Regions from separate parts of the Delftia sp. WSY_7 genome, predicted to be linked through region 3. Evidence: predicted binding sites of a transcription regulator. Region 3 holds the regulator's gene; each other region holds the start of a gene.

Region 1 (4,122 bases), on a different contig from region 3:
AGCTCCAGCGGCTGCCGGCCTGGGCAGCGGCCTCCAGGAAGGCCCGACCCTCGGGCGCGCCGGCCGGCGCCACCAGCACCAGGGGCGCCACGCCGATCAGGCTGACGGGCTGCAGGTCCGTGACGGGGTCGTAGCGCACGGCGGGGTTGAGCAGGCGGGCAATCGTCAGGTTGCCGTTGATCATCACGCTGAAGGTATGGCCATCGCGCGCACGGGCCACCTGCTCGCCTGCAATGTTGCCGCCTGCTCCCACCTTGTTCTCGACGATGACGGGCTGGCCCAGGCGCTTTTCCAGCGGCTCGGCCAGGGCGCGCGCCGTGAGGTCGGGCGAGGAGCCCGCGGGAAAGCCCACGATCAGATGCAGGGGCCTGCTGGGCCACTGGTCGCCCGCCACGGCGGCGCAAGGCAGCAGGGCCGAAGCCAGGGCGGTGGCCAAGGCATTGGCGAAGAGGCGGCGTAGTGGCGAGATGGCGCTGGCGGGCATGGGTGCGTGGGGGCCGCAAAGGCTGCGGGCAATAAAAAACCCGGAGATTATCCGGGTTTGTCTTGAAGCGGCCTGTCAGCCCAGGCCTTCACGCTTTCAGGCGAATTCGGCCAGGGCCTTCTTCATCTTCTTCATGGCAGCCACCTCGATCTGGCGAATGCGCTCGGCGCTCACGCCATACACGGCGGCCAGCTCATGCAGCGTCATGCCGCCCGAGCCGTCATCGTTGACCTTGAGCCAGCGCTCCTCGACGATGCGGCGGCTGCGGTCGTCCAGCGAATCCAGCGCCATGGCAATGCCGTCGGTGGCCAGGTGGTCACGCTGGCGCGACTCGATCATGGCCGTGGGCTCATGTGCGCCGTCGGCCAGATAGGCGATGGGGCCGAAGGCCTGCTCGCCATCATCGCTGGGCGAGGGGTCCAGCAGCACGTCGCCACCGGCCAGGCGCGTTTCCATCTCCATGACTTCTTCGCGCTTGACGTTGAGCTTCTCGGCCATGGCGTCGATCTCGCCGGAGGTCAGCGTGTCGCGCAGCATGGCGCCGTCCTCGGCCATGGCGGCGTCGGACTTCAGGCCCTGCTTCATGGAGCGCAGGTTGAAGAACAGCTTGCGCTGGGCCTTGGTCGTGGCGACCTTGACCATGCGCCAGTTCTTGAGGATGTACTCGTGGATCTCGGCCTTGATCCAGTGCATGGCGTAGCTCACCAGGCGAACGTTCTGATCGGGATCGAAGCGCTTGACGGCCTTCATCAGGCCGACATTGCCTTCCTGGATCAGGTCGCCGTGGGGCAGGCCATAACCCAGGTACTGGCGCGAGATGGACACCACCAGGCGCAGGTGGGACATCACCAGACGCCCTGCGGCGTCCAGGTCACTGTGTTCCTTGAGCTTGCGGGCGTAGTCCTGCTCTTCCTCGAGGGTGAGCATGGGCAGGCGGTTGACCGCGGAAATGTAGGCATCCAGATTGCCCAGAGGCGGCACCAGGGCCCAGGGGTTAGCGGGCGCCAAGGTGGTCGCAATGGAGCCGGAGGCGTTTGTCATTGCAGAGTTCCTTTCTTCCATTCCTTCATATTAGCACTCGTTAGGATTGAGTGCTAAAGCCGAAGTTCCGCGGGTTTTTCAGTCGGTTGCAGAAATCTTCGGCACTGCAAAAGTCGCTTCTGGCTAGTCTGAGCGATTTTTGGAAACCCTGCTTGCCGGCGGGAGGCATGTGTCGGCCCCCGCCGGGTTTTGACCCCTTTGCGCCCGGCTCCGCCGGCGACCGGGCGAACGGCACGAAAGATCCAGGTTCGCGCAGTCGCGGTGCCCAGCGGCTATTTGAACCGTGGCTGCACGATGATCTTCACCGCCGACTCGTTGTTGTGGATCAGCGTGTCAAAGCCCTGGGCCACCAGGTCATCGAGCTGGATGCGCTGGGTGATGAAGGGCTCGAGGTTGATCTTGCCCTCCTCGACCAGCTTGATGGTTTCCTGGTGGTCGTTGCAGTAGGCGATGGTGCCGCGCACGTCCAGCTCCTTCATGACCACGCTGTGCACGTTGATGGTGGCCGGATGGCTCCAGATGGACACGATCACCACCACGCCCGTGGCCTTCGTCGCGGCCACCAGCGTGTCCAGCACCTTGTTCACGCTGGTGCATTCGAACGACACATCCACGCCCTTGCCGCCGGTGAGCTTCATCACCTCGGCCACCACGTCCACCTCGGAGGGGTCCAGGATGTGATCGGCCACGCCCGATTCACGCGCCTTTTGCTTGCGCTTGGCACTGAGCTCGGTGATGACGACGGTCAGGCCCTTGGCCTTGAGGATGGCCGACAGCAGCAGGCCGATGGGGCCGGCGCCGCCCACCAGTGCCACATCGCCGGCCTTCGCTCCGCTGCGGGTGTAGGCATGGTGGCCCACGGACAGCGGCTCGATCAGCGCGGCCTGGTCCAGTGGAATGGCATCGGAGATGGGATGCACCCAGCGGCGCTTGACGGCAATCCGCTCGGACAGCCCGCCACCGCGCCCGCCCAGGCCGATGAAGTTCATGTCCTTGGACAGGTGGTAGTTGTCGCCCGGCCCCGTGGGCACATCGTCGGCCACGATGTAGGGCTCCACCACCACATGCTGGCCGACCTGGATATCGTCCACCCCTGCGCCCACGGCGTACACCACGCCCGAGAACTCATGCCCCATGGTGATGGGTGCGGACTCGCCCGAGATGGGATGCGGGTGGCCGCAGGGCGGGATGAAGATCGGCCCTTCCATGAACTCATGCAGATCCGTGCCGCAGATGCCGCACCAGGCCACTTCGATGCCCACGGTGCCGGGCTCCACCACGGGTTCGGGGATGTCCTCGATGCGGATGTCGCCCCGGTCGTGGAAACGTGCTGCTTTCATGATTGAACTTTCTGTTTTGCAAGGCTGGGTTGGCGGGCGGCACAGCCGCCCCATGGCGATTATTCGGCCTTACCGCAGGTGATGAACTTGCTGCAGGTCATAGACACGCACCGGCAGGCCTTCCTGCCGCGCCTTGAGCTGCAGCGCCAGGTACAGCGAGTAGTGGCGCGACTGGTGCAGGTTGCCGCCGTGGAACCACAGCGCCTCTTGCTGCGTGGGCTTCCACATGTTGCGCTGCTCGCCCTCCCACGGTCCCGGGTCCTTGGTGGTGTCCGAGCCCAGGCCCCAGACCTTGCCCACCTTGTCCGCCACCTCCTGGCTGATCAGGTCGGCCACCCAGCCGTTCATGGAGCCATAGCCGGTCGCGTAGACCACCAGGTCCGCCGGCAGCTCGGTGCCATCGGCCAGCACCACCGCGTTTTCCGACAGGTGGCTGATCTGCTTGCCCGCCTGCAGCTTGATGCTGCCGTCGATCACCAGATCGCAGGCCCCCACGTCGATGTAGTAGCCCGAGGCGCGGCGCAGGTACTTCATGAAAAGGCCCGAGTCGTCATCCCCGAAGTCCAGCATGAAGCCGGTCGCCTCCAGCTGGCGGTAGAACTGAGCGTCGCGCTCGCGGATGCGGTTGTACACCGGCACCTGGAAGTCGGCCATGATGCGGTAGGGCAGCGAGGCAAAGATCAGGTCCGCCTTCCTGGTCGTCACGCCGCTGGCCACGGCGCGCTCCGAGTACAGGTCGCCCAGGCCGATGTCCATCAGCGAATCGGAGCGCACGATATGCGTGGACGAGCGCTGCACCATGGTCACATCGGCGCCGTGCTCCCACAGGGCCGCGCAGATGTCGTGGGCGGAATTGTTGGCGCCGATCACCACCACCTTCTTGCCCGCGTAGGCGTCCGGGCCATGGTGCTGGGACGAGTGCTGCTGCTCGCCCTTGAAGATGTCCTGGCCCTTGATCTTGGGCACATTCGCCTTGCCCGACATGCCGGTGGCGAACACCACATGCCTGGGGCGCAGCACCTGCGTCTCGCCATTGCGCTCCACGGTCACTTCCCATTCCTGCCGGTCCTCATCGAAGCGGGCGTTCAGGCAGTTGGTGGACGGCCAGTAGTTGACCTCCATCACCTTGGTGTACATCTCCAGCCAGTCGCCGATCTTGTCCTTGGGCGCGAACACGGGCCAGTTGTCCGGGAAAGGCATGTACGGCAGGTGGTCGTACCAGACCGGGTCGTGCAGGCACAGCGATTTATAGCGGTT
Region 2 (4,122 bases), 270 kb from region 3:
CGGCGCACTATCCTTCAGGCCCTGGGCCGTGGCCACCTCGATGTCGCCGCCGCGCAGGCGCACCAGGCGCTGCTGCGGGCTGAAATCCAGGTCGACCGCGCTGTCGGCATTCATCTGCAGCTGGGTGCCGTCCGGCAGGCGCAGGCTGCGCCGCTGGGCCGTGCCCGTGCGCAGGTCCGCCCCCAGGCTGGCCAGCCAGTCGCCCGAGGATGCCGGACCTCTCCATGCCACGGCACAGGCACCCGCGCCCGTGAACAGCAGCACGGCCAGGCTGCGCACCGCCAAGCGCCGCCCGCGCCCGCGTGCCGTGCGCGCGGCCTGGGCCAGGGCCACGCTGGCCGGCGTACCGGACAGCGGCTGCAGGCGTGCGCCCATGGCCTCTATGCGCAACCAGGCGCGCTCATGGTCGGGATGGGATTCGCGCCAGTGCTGCAGGCGCTGCACCAGCATCTCGCGCGTGCCGGCGCTGTGATCATCGGACTGCAGCTCCACCAGCCATTCGGCGGCCTGCTCGCGCACCGCAAGAGGAATGGGCAGGCTCATGCGCCGTCGTCGTCCAGAAAGCAGACTTGCACCACGGCCCGCGCGATATGGCGGCGCACGGTGGGCACGGAAAGGCCCAGTTCAGCCGCGATGTCGGCCTGCCTCATGCCGTCGATCTGCGACAGCAAAAAGGCCTGGCGCACGGGCAGTGGGAGCAGGGCCAGCAGGCGGTCCACCTCGACCAGGGTCTGCAGCACGATGGCGCGGTGCTCGGGGGACGGGGCCACGGCCTCGGGCATGAGGGCCAGGGCGTCCAGATAGGCCTGCTCCACGCAGCGCTTGCGGTAGAGGTTGGCGGCCAGACCCTGGGCAATGGTCATCAGCAGGGCACGCGGTTCGCGAATGGCCTGGATCTCGGCGCCGCTACGGCCCAGCAGGCGCACATAGGTGTCCTGGGTCAGATCGGCCGCATCAAAGGCATTGCCCAGGCGCTTGCGCAGCCAGCCCAGCAGCCAGCCGTGGTGGTCGGAGTAGAGAGTGGCGACATCGGGAACAAGGGCGCGGTCGGCGGCGGGCATGGGAAAGCGGCACGAGTGAAGCAGGAGGAAAGGCACCGGGGCAATATGCAGCGGCAAACAAGAATGCTTCTTATTTTCATTGTATCCAAATCCTACATCGTCATTGCACCAACCTGCGCACCAACGCCTGAGTGCGGACGCTCGGCGCGAACACCATCGTGGGCTGATTCCACCTTCGTTGAAACCAGTCGGAGCGACGGCATTGAGTCGACAGGAATCAGCGGTGCAGCGCGAAATGGGGCCTTCGAGGCGAAGCACGGCGCACCGAAGAATCGACTGGCCACTTCCAAACGGTGAAGCGGTCGTCCAACAATGGAAGCCTTCAACGGCCGGTGTTGGTCGTCCCTGTCACTCTCGCTTTGCACAGTGAAGGGCGTAGATCAGCCTGAGGCCATCGTTAGAAAGTCTGCAGTTGCCAACTGCTCCGCAGCGATTGCTGCTGCTCACGGCCACCTCGTGACCTATCAGTTGCAGCCACATGGTGGTCATCCAAGCTTCAGGGCTGGCGGCATCGCCAGATGCTTCGCTCCTCATCCGCACCCGACCTGGTGAAGCTCCCCTTTAGGACTGGCCCGTCATCGTGCCACGAAGGCGGAGCTTTTCTCCCTCTGACCTCAGAGGTCACCAGACGTGGCTTCGGTCTCGTTCGCGCCTGATCAAGGACAGTCACTCTGCACGGCTGGCTGATCTTGGGTGCGCTCAGCACCACGGCCAGGGCGCCTTCGATGCGACGTCAGGTCACAGCCCGCAAGGCTGCATGGTGATTCAGCGACAGCCTTTCGCCGGAAGTTCTGTGTGCTCCTGCAGGCTGCGCTTCGCCGCTGGCCAGCGCGGGCGCGCCCCGAAAAAACTAAAGATCAGTGGCGGAAAAGCTAATGGGTAGTGGCGTTCCGCACTCCGCGCCGGATGTGCCGTCTTGCGGCACATCCGGCCCTACCCCTTGAAACCTGGCCGAATTGCCTTATTATTAGCACTCGTTGGGTATGAGTGCTAACAATCCTCTGTCCCACATTGCTTCGAATGCCGGCCCGCCGGGCCGGCAAGTCTTTGTTTCAACTTTGTTGATGATTTAGGAGTTGGTATGAACCTGCGTCCCCTGCACGATCGCGTGATCGTCAAGCGCCTCGAAAACGAAACCAAGACGGCTTCGGGCATCGTGATCCCCGACAACGCCGCCGAGAAGCCCGACCAGGGCGAAGTGCTGGCAGTGGGTCCCGGCAAGAAGAACGACAAGGGTGAAGTGATCGCCCTGAACGTGAAGGTCGGCGACCGCGTTCTGTTCGGCAAGTACAGCGGCCAGACCGTCAAGGTCCATGGCGACGAACTGCTGGTGATGAAGGAAGACGACCTGTTCGCGGTCGTCGAAAAGTAATCCACGCGCTTCGAAACCGCACTTTCCAACTGAATCCGGAGAATTGAAATGGCAGCAAAAGACGTAGTTTTCGGCGGCGAAGCACGCGCCCGCATGGTTGAAGGCGTGAACATCCTGGCCAACGCGGTCAAGGTCACGCTGGGCCCCAAGGGCCGCAACGTGGTGCTGGAGCGCTCCTTCGGCGCCCCCACCGTGACCAAGGACGGCGTGTCGGTCGCCAAGGAAGTGGAACTCAAGGACAAGCTGCAGAACATGGGCGCCCAGCTCGTGAAGGAAGTGGCCTCCAAGACCAACGACATCGCCGGTGACGGCACGACCACCGCCACCGTGCTGGCACAGGCCATCGTCCGCGAAGGCATCAAGTACGTGGCCGCCGGCCTGAACCCCATGGACCTCAAGCGCGGCATCGACAAGGCTGTCGCCGCCCTGGTGGAAGAGCTGAAGAAGCAATCCAAGGCCACCACCACCTCCAAGGAAATCGCCCAGGTCGGCTCGATCTCCGCCAACTCCGACGAATCCGTGGGCAGCATCATTGCCGAAGCCATGGACAAGGTCGGCAAGGAAGGCGTGATCACCGTTGAAGAAGGCAAGTCGCTGGCCAACGAACTCGACGTCGTCGAGGGCATGCAGTTCGACCGCGGCTACCTGTCGCCCTACTTCATCAACAACCCCGAAAAGCAGGTTGCCCTGCTGGACAACCCCTTCGTGCTGCTGTTCGACAAGAAGATCAGCAACATCCGCGACCTGCTGCCCACGCTGGAAGCCGTGGCAAAGGCCGGCCGTCCCCTGCTGATCATTGCAGAAGACGTCGAAGGCGAAGCCCTGGCAACGCTGGTGGTCAACACCATCCGCGGCATCCTGAAGGTTGTGGCTGTCAAGGCTCCTGGCTTCGGCGACCGCCGCAAGGCCATGCTGGAAGACATCGCCATCCTGACGGGCGGCAAGGTCATCGCTGAAGAAGTGGGCCTGGCGCTGGACAAGGTGACCCTGGAAGACCTGGGCCAGGCAGTGCGCATCGAAATCGGCAAGGAAAACACCACCATCATCGACGGTGCTGGCCAAGCTGCTGAAATCGAAGCCCGCGTCAAGCAGATCCGCATCCAGATCGAAGAAGCCACCAGCGACTACGACCGCGAAAAGCTGCAAGAGCGCGTGGCCAAGCTGGCCGGCGGCGTGGCCGTGATCAAGGTCGGCGCTGCCACCGAAGTCGAGATGAAGGAAAAGAAGGCCCGCGTTGAAGACGCCCTGCACGCTACCCGCGCTGCTGTGGAAGAAGGCATCGTGGCCGGCGGCGGCGTGGCTCTGCTGCGTGCCAAGCAAGCCGTGGGCGAACTGAAGACCGGCGACGCCGAGCAGGACGCCGGCATCAAGCTGATCATGAAGGCCATCGAAGCGCCCCTGCGCGAAATCGTGGCCAACGCCGGTGGCGAGCCCTCGGTGGTGGTCAACGCCGTGCTGAACGGCTCGGGCAACTACGGCTTCAACGCCGCCAACGACACCTACGGCGACATGCTGGAAATGGGTATCCTGGACCCGACCAAGGTGACGCGTACGGCCCTGCAGAACGCCGCTTCCGTGGCATCGCTGCTGCTGACGACCGAAGCCATGATCGCCGAGTCCCCCAAAGCTGAAGGCGCCCCCGCCATGCCCGACATGGGCGGCATGGGTGGCATGGGCGGCATGGGCATG
Region 3 (4,122 bases):
AATGGCGCGCATCCTGCACCTGAGCCGTGCACGAGGCCAGCACATCGGCGATGTTCTGGAACTCGGGCTCCAGGTGTTCCTGGTTCTGTATCAGATGGCTGGCACGGCCCAGCGGAGTGATCACGCCGGCCTCGTCGTCCTCCAGCATCTGCAGCGTGGTCTGGGCGGTGTCTATCAGGGTCTGGGCATGCGACAGGCGCGTGTGCTGGGCATTGAGCTCGTCCCACTCGTCGGCCTGCGGGGCCAGCTTGTCGAGTTCGGTGATCTGCCACTGCAGCCGTTCGCGTTCGCGCTGCAGGCTGTCCTGGGCTGATTGCGCATGCTGCAGGGCTTGTCGTGCCTGGCTCCAGCGGCTCCAGCAGGCCTGGACCTCGCGGCTGTCTATGCCCGCATAGGCGTCCAGCAGCGCGCGTGCTGCGTCGGGCCGCGTGAGGCTTTGCCAGGCATGCTGGCCGTGGATGTCGATCAGCTGCTCGCCCAGGGCGCGCAGCTGCGTGGCCGTGGCCGGCGTGCCGTTGATCCAGGCGCGGCTGCGGCCCTGGGTGTCCACTGTGCGCCGCAGCAGCAGGCTGTTGTCCTCGCAGGCCAGGCCTGCCGCCTCCAGCCAGGGGCGCAGCCGCGCGCAGCCGTCGAACTCCACGCAGATGTCGGCCTGGGTGCAGCCTTCGCGCACCACGTCGGCGTCGGCGCGGGCGCCCAGGGCCAGCTGCAATGCGTCGATCAGGATGGATTTGCCGGCGCCGGTCTCGCCGGTCAGCACGGTGAAGCCCGCATGCCAGTCCAGATCCAGTGCCTGCACGATCACGAAGTCGCGCAGAACGATGCGCTTGAGCGCCATGGTCAGGCGCCTCCCTCGTTCCAGCCCAGTTTCTTGCGCAGCGTGGCGAAGTAGTTCCAGCCCTTGGGGTGCAGAAAGCGCACGCTGTGGTGGGCGCGGCTCACGAGGATGCGGTCGCCGTGCTGCAGCGAGGCCAGGGACTGCATGTCGAAATTGGCGCTGACATCGCGCCCGGCCACGACCTCGATCGTGACCTCGTTGGCATCGGACAGCACGATGGGGCGGTTGGACAGGTTGTGCGGCGCAATTGGGGCCATGACCCAGGCGGGGATGGACGGATGCATCATCGGCCCGCCAGCGGACAGTGCATAGGCCGTGGAGCCCGTGGGCGTGGCCACGATCAGGCCGTCGGCGCGCTGGTTGGAGACAAAGCGGCCGCCCACCTCGATGCGCAGCTCCACCATGCCCGAGGTGCCGCCGCGGTTGACCACCACGTCGTTCATGGCCAGGGCCTCGAACACGCATTCGCCCTCGCGGATCACGCGGGCGCACATCAGGGGACGCAGGTCCTCTTCGTACTCGCCCTGCAGCATGGGCGTGAGCGTGGCCTCGAAGTCCTCCAGCGCGATGTCGGTGACAAAGCCCAGGCGGCCCTGGTTCACCCCGATCAGGGGCGTTCCGTATTGCGCCAAGTGCCGGCTCACGCCGAGCATGGTGCCGTCGCCGCCGACGACCAGGCCCAGGTCGCAATGCCTGCCCAGGCCATCGACATCGAGGGTGGGGTAGTCTGTGAGCCCTGCGTGCAGGGCCGATTGGGTATCAAGCACGACTTCGCAGCCCTGGCGCCTGAGGAAGTCCGCAATGCGCTCGAGCGCGTTGCTGGCATTCTCGGACGGGGCGCTTGCGCTGGGAGCGTGGTACTTCCCGATCAAGGCAACGTGGCGAAACGTGGACGTCATTTCTGGAAATTACATCATTAAAATCATCACATGCTCGACGAACGTGCCAAGTTGTTGCTCAAAGCGCTGATCGAGCGTTACATCGCTGACGGCCAGCCTGTGGGCTCGCGGACCCTGTCGCGTGCGTCGGGGCTTGAATTGTCGCCTGCCACGATACGCAATGTGATGGCTGACCTCGAAGACCTGGGGTTGATCATCAGTCCGCACACCTCGGCCGGCCGCATTCCGACCGCCCGGGGCTACCGGCTGTTCGTGGACACCATGCTCACGGCGGACCGTGCAGATATCGTGACGCCCGAGCTCGTGCCCGAGCAGCCGCAGAAAGTCATCGCCAACGCCGCCAACCTGCTGTCCAGCCTTTCCCAGTTCGTGGGCGTGGTGCTGGTGCCGCGCCGTACCTCGGTGTTCAAGCACATCGAATTCGTGCGACTGTCGGAGCGGCGCTTTCTGGTCATCATCGTCTCGCCCGACGGTGACGTGCAAAACCGCGTCATCTTCACCGACGTGGATTACTCAGCCTCCCAGCTGATCGAGGCATCGAACTTTCTCAACAGCCACTACGCAGGCCTGGCCATGGAAGAGGTGCGCGAGCGCCTCAAGGGCGAGGTCGAGCTTTTGCGCGGCGAGGTGGCCACCCTCATGCAGGCAGCCGTCAACGTGGGCACGGAGGCCATGACCAGTGCCCAGGAGGACGTGGTCATCGCGGGCGAACGCAACCTGCTGTCGGTCAGCGATTTCTCCAGCGACATGGGCAATCTGCGCCGCGCCTTCGACCTGTTCGAGCAAAAGACCCAGATCCTCAGGCTGCTGGATTTCTCCAGCCAGGCCGAAGGTGTGCGCATCTACATCGGGGGCGAAAGCCAGGTCGTGCCCTTCGAGGAGCTGTCCGTGGTCAGCGCGCCCTACGAGCTCGATGGCAAGGTGGTGGGCACGCTGGGCGTGATCGGCCCCACCCGCATGCACTACGACCGCATGATCCAGATCGTGGACATCACCTCCAAGCTGGTCAGCAACGCGCTGAGCCACAAGCGCTGAGCCGCGCAGGTTAGGATCTACAATAGCCGTTTGCCATGGCGTGCATCCGCGCTGCCTTGGTGAATCAGGGGCCTTAGCTCATGCTTGGTTAGAGCAGCGGACTCATAATCCGTTGGTGCCCAGTTCGACTCTGGGAGGCCCTACCATCCATTGGTATGAAAAAGCCTGCCGCCTTTCCGGGCGGCAGGCTTTTTTGCTGGGCGCGACGCTGCCGGCTGGCATGGCTGCGCCTGGCTGCCATTGAATGCGACTTCCAGGTTTTTTGCAGAAATATGGCGCTTTTGCCTGGAAGCTCCAAAACCCGCTGCTACAATGCGAAGCGTTGCGGCTGTAGCTCAGCTGGATAGAGTACTTGGCTACGAACCAAGGGGTCGTGGGTTCGATTCCTGCCAGCCGCACCAAAAAACGCAAAGCCCTGAAGTTAAAAGACTTCAGGGCTTTTTCGTTTTCACGGGCCATCCGCCGGGATGACACCCCCGGTCAGGCTTGCTGCGCCTTCGGCAGCACGATGCTGAAGGTGCTTCCCTGGCCTGGCGCGCTTTCTATCTGCAGCTGCCCGCCATGGCGGGCAGCCACGGTGCGTACAAAGGCCAGCCCAAGGCCTGCGCCGTCCAGGTGCTGATGGTGGTCCAGGCGCTCGAAGGGCTGGCTCAGGCGGGCGACGGCCTGTGCATCCATGCCGGGTCCGTGGTCCCGGATGGCGATGCGGCAATGGCCGGCGTCCTGCAGCAGCAGGCATTGCACCGTGGCGCCGCTTGCCGGTTGCCCGTGCGCTCCGTACTTGATGGCGTTGCCGATCAGGTTGACGGCTGCGCGGTGGAGCATGCCCGGGTCGCCCAGCACGGGGCATTCCTGCTCGGGCAGGCTGAATTCCAGCTGCACATGGGCGGCGCTGGCCTGGGCCCAGCAGCTTTCCACGGCCTGGTCCAGCACCAGGCCCAGGTCCAGCTGCTGCCGGCGCAGCGCCTGCTGCTGGGCACGAGCCAGGTGCACGAAATCGTCGGCCAGCTGCAGGGAGGCCTGGGCATAGCCTTCGATGCGCGGGAGCAGCATGCCCAGGTCGGGCGCTTGTACGGAACCACGCTGCATCTCCAGCAAGGTGATGATGGATGCCACGGGCGCCCGTATGTCGTGCGAGATGAACTGCATGGCCTGGTCGCGCTGGGCCTGGGCGCTGCGCAGATCGCTGATATCGACCAGGGTGATCAGCCAGCCCGTGGTGGGCGGAGCCTCGAAGGCCTGGACCAGCAGCATCAGGCTGCGGCCGCGGCCGTCGCGCCCCTCGCTGCTGAGCGGCAGGCCGCCGGCGGCAAGCGCCCTGGCCGTGAGCAGCGGGCTGCCGGCTTGCGG

The links. Region 3 encodes HrcA, which represses chaperone genes, less so after heat shock. Its sites were predicted from a motif close to TTAGCACTCNNNNNNNNNGAGTGCTAA; they were not measured.
Region 1: a site for HrcA is predicted at 1,556-1,582, ahead of rpoH (RNA polymerase sigma factor RpoH). Genes of this name have one in related genera too.
Region 2: a site for HrcA is predicted at 2,029-2,055, ahead of groES (co-chaperone GroES). Genes of this name have one in related genera too.

What each region holds. Positions count from the first base shown of each region.
Region 1 is NZ_JBICLB010000034.1:991,632-995,753, forward strand. Features, by position in the region: gene ACF8ME_RS19250 (Bug family tripartite tricarboxylate transporter substrate binding protein) at 1-484, opposite strand, end outside; gene rpoH (RNA polymerase sigma factor RpoH) at 581-1,525, opposite strand; gene ACF8ME_RS19260 (2,3-butanediol dehydrogenase) at 1,798-2,865, opposite strand; gene ACF8ME_RS19265 (NAD(P)/FAD-dependent oxidoreductase) at 2,935-4,122, opposite strand, start outside.
Region 2 is NZ_JBICLB010000005.1:438,098-442,219, forward strand. Features, by position in the region: gene ACF8ME_RS03320 (FecR domain-containing protein) at 1-543, opposite strand, end outside; gene ACF8ME_RS03325 (sigma-70 family RNA polymerase sigma factor) at 540-1,061, opposite strand; gene groES (co-chaperone GroES) at 2,143-2,433, shown strand; gene groL (chaperonin GroEL) at 2,482-4,122, shown strand, end outside.
Region 3 is NZ_JBICLB010000005.1:166,299-170,420, reverse strand. Features, by position in the region: gene recN (DNA repair protein RecN) at 1-838, opposite strand, end outside; gene ACF8ME_RS02085 (NAD kinase) at 841-1,737, opposite strand; gene hrcA (heat-inducible transcriptional repressor HrcA) at 1,768-2,772, shown strand; tRNA gene ACF8ME_RS02075 (tRNA-Ile) at 2,840-2,918, shown strand; tRNA gene ACF8ME_RS02070 (tRNA-Arg) at 3,097-3,173, shown strand; gene ACF8ME_RS02065 (CHASE2 and HATPase_c domain-containing protein) at 3,253-4,122, opposite strand, start outside.